Regions from separate parts of the Obesumbacterium proteus genome, predicted to be linked through region 1. Evidence: predicted binding sites of a transcription regulator. Region 1 holds the regulator's gene; each other region holds the start of a gene.
The links. The regulator PurR, encoded in region 1, represses purine synthesis genes. The targets are predictions, from matches to a motif close to CANGCAAACGTTTGCNTG.
Positions count from the first base shown of each region.

Region 1 (2,277 bases):
TCCACTGACCAACGGTGACAAACCACTGCTGACCGTGGACGTTTGGGAACACGCCTACTACATCGACTATCGCAATGCGCGTCCTAAGTATCTGGAGAACTTCTGGGCTCTGGTAAACTGGGAATTCGTGGCGAAAAACCTGGCATAAGTTTGCTGAGTGACGTACATGAAAAAGGCGGTCAATTGACCGCCTTTTGTTTTAGCCATGTTAACGGCTATCGATAGAAAACTTAGCGATAAATCAATGTAGCGCAGCAACAAAACTAAAGATAACAATCACAGCCAGTGCTGCGACCGTTGTCATTAGAGAATATTTCAGATCGGTTTCCATTTCTTCTTCTCCCGCATTTCGTTATCAGATCAATTTTGATTATACATAAACACTTGCAGAAAGTGTGTGAAATCATTTTCACATACCTTAAATGGGATCGCACGCAGTAAAACTTTCGATTATTCTTTCTGTTAACACACAATTTTGACTTCCCCTTTTGCATTTTATAGGCCAAAATTTACGGTTTACTGCTACGTATCAGCTTTCATAACGTAAAAGAATAGGCTGGCGCTTGATATATCCGCATATTCCTCTCTTTGATGCGATTGTAATCAGTGTATTTTGATGTACGTAAGCAAACGATTAACACAATAGCTATGTCATAGTTACATTAGCTTAGGAGTCATCTGTTTCATGGCAACGATTAAAGATGTGGCAAAACGCGCGGGCGTTTCAACCACGACAGTGTCTCACGTTATTAATAAGACGCGTTTTGTCGCAGAAGAGACCAAGACCGCTGTTTGGGAAGCGATTAAAGAATTGCACTACTCCCCCAGCGCCGTCGCCCGTAGCCTGAAAGTTAACCACACCAAATCGATCGGCTTGCTGGCGACGTCCAGCGAGGCGCCCTATTTTGCTGAGGTGATTGAGGCCGTTGAAAACGCCTGTTACAGCCAAGGCTATACGCTCATTCTATGTAACTCTCACAATAATCCTGAAAAGCAAAAAGCTTATTTAGCGATGCTGGCGCAAAAACGCGTCGATGGATTGTTAGTGATGTGTTCTGAATACCCAGAGAACCTGCTGCAAACCCTTGAGGACTACCGCAATATTCCAATGGTAGTGATGGACTGGGGAACGCAACGCAGTGATTTTACGGATGCCATTCAGGATAATGCGTTCGAAGGTGGCTATTTAGCTGGTCGCTATTTAATTGAACGTGGACATCGTGATATTGGCGCGATTACCGGTCAGCTTTCTCGTAACACCGGCGGCGGTCGCCTACGTGGCTTCCTGAAAGCCCTGCAAGAAGCCAATATTCCTGCCCGCGATGAGTGGATGGTAGAAGGCGATTTCGAACCAGAATCCGGTTACAAAGCGATGCATCAGATCCTGTCGCAAAAAAATCGCCCAACCGCAGTGTTTGTGGGCGGCGACATCATGGCGATGGGCGCAATTTGCGCCGCCGATGAGATGGGCTTGCGCGTACCGCAGGATATATCGGTGATCGGTTATGATAACGTGCGCAACGCTCGCTACTTCTCGCCAGCGTTGACCACCATCCACCAGCCGAAAGAGCGTTTGGGCTCAATGGCCTTTGACATGCTCCTAGACCGTATCGTGAGCAAGCGTGAAGATTCCCAAACGATTGAAGTGCATCCAAAACTCGTGGAACGTCGCTCCGTTGCCGATGGCCCATATCTGGATTATCGCCGCTAAGTGATGAAGAACAGCCCTTATCTTTTAGCGCTGTTCCCCGTTGTGCTGTTCTTAGCAGGAGCGTTGCCAATATTGGCGGCGCTCTTGGCGCTGACTCAGCCACTGTCTGACATTTCCACGCTCAATACATTCACCCAGCCGTGGGCGCTTTTATTCCAATGGCCGGGGTTAGTGCGCTCGGTTGGCCTAAGCTTATGGAGCGCAATTGCCGCAACGTTAATATCACTTTGGTTGGCATTAGCGCTTTGCGGACAGGTTATACAGCGCGCCAGCGGCACTGCTCGGGCTATTTCAAGCGCGATTTTGGCCATGCCGCATATTGCGCTGGCAACCGGCCTCATACTGCTGTTATCCCCTTCAGGCTGGCTGCTCAGGATTATATCCCCAGCACTGACGAGTTTTGTGCGCCCGCCAGATTGGACGATCGTCAATGACCCTTATGCCCTGTCCTTAATTCTTTTACTGGTGATCAAAGAGACGCCTTTTTTATTTTTGATGGCGTTTAATATCGCGGGCCGAATCGATGTCGTCCGCCAAATACAGGCGGGTAACGCATTGGGTTACCA
Region 1 is NZ_CP014608.1:3,361,570-3,363,846, reverse strand. It holds gene sodB (superoxide dismutase [Fe]) at 1-148, shown strand, start outside; gene cydH (cytochrome bd-I oxidase subunit CydH) at 242-331, opposite strand; gene purR (HTH-type transcriptional repressor PurR) at 686-1,711, shown strand; gene DSM2777_RS16015 (ABC transporter permease) at 1,715-2,277, shown strand, end outside.

Region 2 (2,277 bases), 980 kb from region 1:
ACGCAGCCCGCTGTGATATTCCGCCGGTAGCTGTGACGTAAGCTCACTTAACGCAGTGGCCAGAAGCGAAGCGTTAGCGTCATTTAAATTGAGATGGCCAACCTTACGCCCTGAGCGTACTTCTTTATCGTACCAATGAAGATGCACTAACGGCTGTGACATCCACTCATAGTTCAGCTCGGTACCAATCAAATTAACCATGACCGAAGGCGTACTGACCACGGGAGTTGGGAGTGGCAGATCCAGAATAGCGCGCAGATGCAATTCAAACTGGCTTATCGATGCACCATTCTGAGTCCAGTGGCCGCTGTTATGGACGCGTGGTGCAAGTTCGTTAATCAGTAAGCTGTCCCCTACCACAAAGCACTCCATCGCCATCACGCCGACGTAACCCAGTTCATTCATGATAGCGCTAAGCATCTGCTCTGCCTGTTGCTGAAGCTGAGCATTTGGCTGTGGAAGGGCGACGCTAGTTCGCAGAATACCATCTTCATGCAGGTTGTGCGTCAAAGGATAAAACACACAATGGCCATCATGGGCGCGGGCGCCGACTAATGACACCTCGCCAGAAAAGTTGATGCCTTGCTCAACGATACATTCACCGTAAGCATCTGTCGGTAATTCAGCCTCATCACCGGGGCGAATTCGCCATTGACCACGTCCATCGTAACCGCCGGTGCGGCGCTTCACTATCGCGAATTGGCCGATATTGGCGAAGACTTCTGGCCATTCGCTTGCTGAAGCTAGTAGCTGCCATGGCGAGGTGGCTAAGTTCAGCTCATCCAACAGCTGCTTTTGCGTTAAACGATCGGCTAGACGTGGAAAAATATCACGGTTAACAAAACCATTGTGGCGAGCTAATTCGCGGGTTAACGGGGTTTCTGGCCAGCGTTCAATTTCAGCCGTAATAACGCCTTGTTGCCAAGGAACGGCTTCGGGATCAACGTCGAGCCCGACGGGGAAAACAGTGATCCCCAGCGGTTCACCCGCCTGACGTAGCATGCGGCCAAGCTGGCCATTTCCTAAAACACAAACGGGCTTCATGCTTCCTCCCGTGGATCGGGATGCGCCAGCACTTCATCTGTTTGTGCCTGACGCCATGCCGCTATACGACGTGCGAGCATCGGATCATGCAGTGCTAAAATTTGAGCCGCCAATAATCCCGCGTTTGCTGCGCCAGCTTTGCCAATAGCCAGTGTGCCAACAGGGATACCGCGCGGCATTTGCACAATGGAATAGAGGCTGTCTACGCCGCTAAGCGCAGCGCTTTGCACGGGCACGCCGAGTACAGGAACTAATGTTTTTGCCGCCAGCATGCCTGGCAAATGTGCTGCGCCACCGGCACCGGCGATAATGACGTCAAAACCTCGTTCGCTGGCCTGTTCGGCAAAGCTAAAGAGTTTGTCAGGAGTTCGGTGAGCGGAAACCACTTCGACATGGAACTTAACATCAAGCTGGGTCAAAACTTCGGCGGCAAACTGCATGGTAGCCCAATCGCTTTTGGAACCCATAACGATGGCAATTTTTGCCTCGGATGGGTTAGCCGGAACAACATTGGCTGACATTGATGGCAAGCTCCTGTTTAACGAACTAACTTTGGTAACCCAGCTGCGCTGAGCAAGTAAAGAGGCGCGAAGTATATCACGTGTTTATAGTGACGAAAACGGTTGCGTAGCATCGCCGTCGTTGAGTTTTGATGCTGAAAGTGACCCTTTTGATACCAACGTTATGTACATCGTGCAGTCGTTTTTTGCAGGGCTATGTTTCTGAGATATATTGTAATAATAGCCTGAAAAATTTTGGCTATAATAATATTGAGTTATTTGATTAATTTTCCATCATGCTTTAATGAACGACTAACTGAATAAACTTCCTACTTATTTATTAACTTTAAAATATATAATAATTCGATCTATTGCAGTTGTACTATAAATTTAATTAATGACGTGGATTTAATTTGTAATGATTGATTTAATCTATTGAATGCCAGTTTATATAATGGTATACAGCAGTTATTAAATTAATAACACGAAAATATAACTTAACCTTAATGGCGGTTAGAGAACAGGATGTTCGCTATGTTAGAAAACGGAAAATCATCATTTCTGGCAAAAGGCCATTTTCTTAGTTTTGTTTCTTTCCTATTACTATTTTGTCTATTTGCATTTTTTATCCGCTTTGGCGCCCATCGCTTTGACGTTTTACGCTCGTTCTTCCCTGTATCTACCGCTATTGTCTTTGTTTTACATATGTTTTTAACGATTATTATTTTGATTC
Region 2 is NZ_CP014608.1:4,338,523-4,340,799, reverse strand. It holds gene purK (5-(carboxyamino)imidazole ribonucleotide synthase) at 1-1,044, opposite strand, end outside; gene purE (5-(carboxyamino)imidazole ribonucleotide mutase) at 1,041-1,565, opposite strand; gene DSM2777_RS20335 (sensor domain-containing diguanylate cyclase) at 2,079-2,277, shown strand, end outside.
Region 2: a site for PurR is predicted at 1,657-1,674, ahead of purE (5-(carboxyamino)imidazole ribonucleotide mutase). Genes of this name have one in related genera too.

Region 3 (2,277 bases), 690 kb from region 1:
TTATAAGCAAACACGGCACTCAGCTGCTGATTACGGCCAAGGAGTTCCACCATTGCGGCCTCGCCCCCTTGAAGATCGGGCGAAGCGTAGGCGCACCACGCTTTACCGATTTCGACCCCCGCGGATTGCATGGCGGTTTCATATCCTTTCTGCCGCATCACTTGGTCTTCAATCTGATGATTCGAACCCAAAAAGCCAATCCGCCGATGACCTTTATCCAGCAGCAACTGCGTAGCTATTTTTCCACCCGCTAAGTTATTTAATCCCACACAGCGGTGCTCATAGCCCGGCACGATACGGTTGATTAACACCATCCCCGGCACCTGATGCATAAATGCCACCAGCTCATCGTCAGATAGCATTTTCGCATGCACAATCAACGCATTGCAGCGCTGGCGGATCAGCATTTCTATCGCTTTTCGCTCTTTGTCTGCATCGTGATAGCTGTTGGCAATCAGCAGATTTTTGCGTTCACGCTGAGCGACTTCATCAACACCCTTAACTAAAGCGCCAAAGAACGGGTCAGAAACATCCATCACCACCACACCCAACATATCGCTACTTTGCGTTGCTAACGCCTGCGCGTTGGCGTTCGGACGGTAGCCGAGCTCGGCTACGGCGCTCTGCACCACCGCTTTCGTTTCCGGCGTAGTGATCGCCGTATTATTCAAAACGCGAGATACGGTCGCAACGGAAACCCCCGCCAGCCGAGCAACATCACGAATAGTGATCATGCGCGACGCTCACGACGGCAAAGAAAAGCACAAAAATAAACACGGAATGGTGCAGGACAGCGAATGGCATTCATAGAGATCCCTGGGTCGAAAGCACTTACGTGATATGACCGCGCTATGCTACCCAGTTTTTCATCATTGCTGCGTGAAATATGTCACAGGAAAGAAAACGTTTTCATACATTTCATTAACGTTTATTTCAGTTCACGCTTTTCACCTGTGTTTCTAGCCTCAATATTTGCTTGAAACGCCATGACTTAATCTCTTTTTTGAGTGCCAAGCGCCGTTAATTTACGCCACAGCCACTCAACCGGTCCTTGCTTGAAGTGACGCAGCCAAAATATCGAGAATAGAATATTAACCAGCCATACTACCGGAACAACCCACAGCAATGCCGTTCTTGACCAGTGATTAAACATGGCGAATTGATAAAACAACGTGGTGCACAGCAGCGTTTGCAGCAAATAGTTCGTCAACGCCATGCGCCCAACCTGCCGCAGAGCGAAGGCAAGTTTAAGCCGTGAGATTTGTGGCCAGAATGCATAGATCAGCGAAACATAACCGATCATCATGAGTGGCGCAGTCAGTTCGGCAGGCACCTGAAGCAAATAGCCACTAACGTGATATTCCCAACCGTTTTGCCACTGCGCGATGGTTGTCGGTACCTGAATGCTTAATCCCACCACCAGCGACCAAAGCGCCGTTCGCCGATAATGCCGCTGGCTGAAACTACCGCTTAGCCAGCCACTGCGCATTAACGCAGCGCCGGTCAGCATCAGCCCTGCGAGCTGCCAGCCATACTGCACCGCGAGCGCCATCAGATTTGCGCTGAGCAAATCACTGCGATTACGCCATGCTTCCCAACCACCGTGTATTTTCCAAATGCCTTCGTACTGAATGGCGGCATATCCCGGCAGCCAAAATGCACTCGGCTCTGGCCCTGCAATCAACCCCAGTAATAGCAGCAGTCCTAGGCCAATGGCATACAGCACAAGGCCAGTGCGCAACAGCTGTAGCGTTGAAGTCGCATCCCGGATCATTCGCCAACTGATTAATCCAATCAGCCCGTAGGCCAATAAAATGTCGCCATCCCAAAAGAAAATAGCGTGGATGAGCCCGAATAAAACTAGCCAAGATAAACGTGCACGCAGCCAGTGTTTGCCTTTGGGTAGCAATAGCTGAAGCCCTGCCCCGAACAGCAGCGCAAACATGGCTAAAAATTTGCCTTGCACGAAGATATGTAGCAGACCCCACGTTAGCGTATCTGCGCCATCAGGTAGGCCGTTATAGGCAGGATTAAGATAGGCTGCTTTAGGTAAACCAAAGCCGGTGATGTTCATTAAAAGAATACAAAGAATCGCCAGCCCGCGCACAAAATCCAGCGTACCAATGCGTGTTTTCAGCATGGCAGGTTTTGTTACCGCTTCGGATTGAGAGTTTTGCAAACGCTGCAGCATAACAACGATCCCTATAGAAAATACTTTTACTATACCCAAAACAATTCAAGTTGCTTGAAGTATGACGGGTATATAAAAAAACGCCG
Region 3 is NZ_CP014608.1:2,673,093-2,675,369, reverse strand. It holds gene galS (HTH-type transcriptional regulator GalS) at 1-734, opposite strand, end outside; gene yeiB (DUF418 domain-containing protein YeiB) at 992-2,191, opposite strand.
Region 3: a site for PurR is predicted at 897-914, ahead of galS (HTH-type transcriptional regulator GalS). Genes of this name have one in related genera too.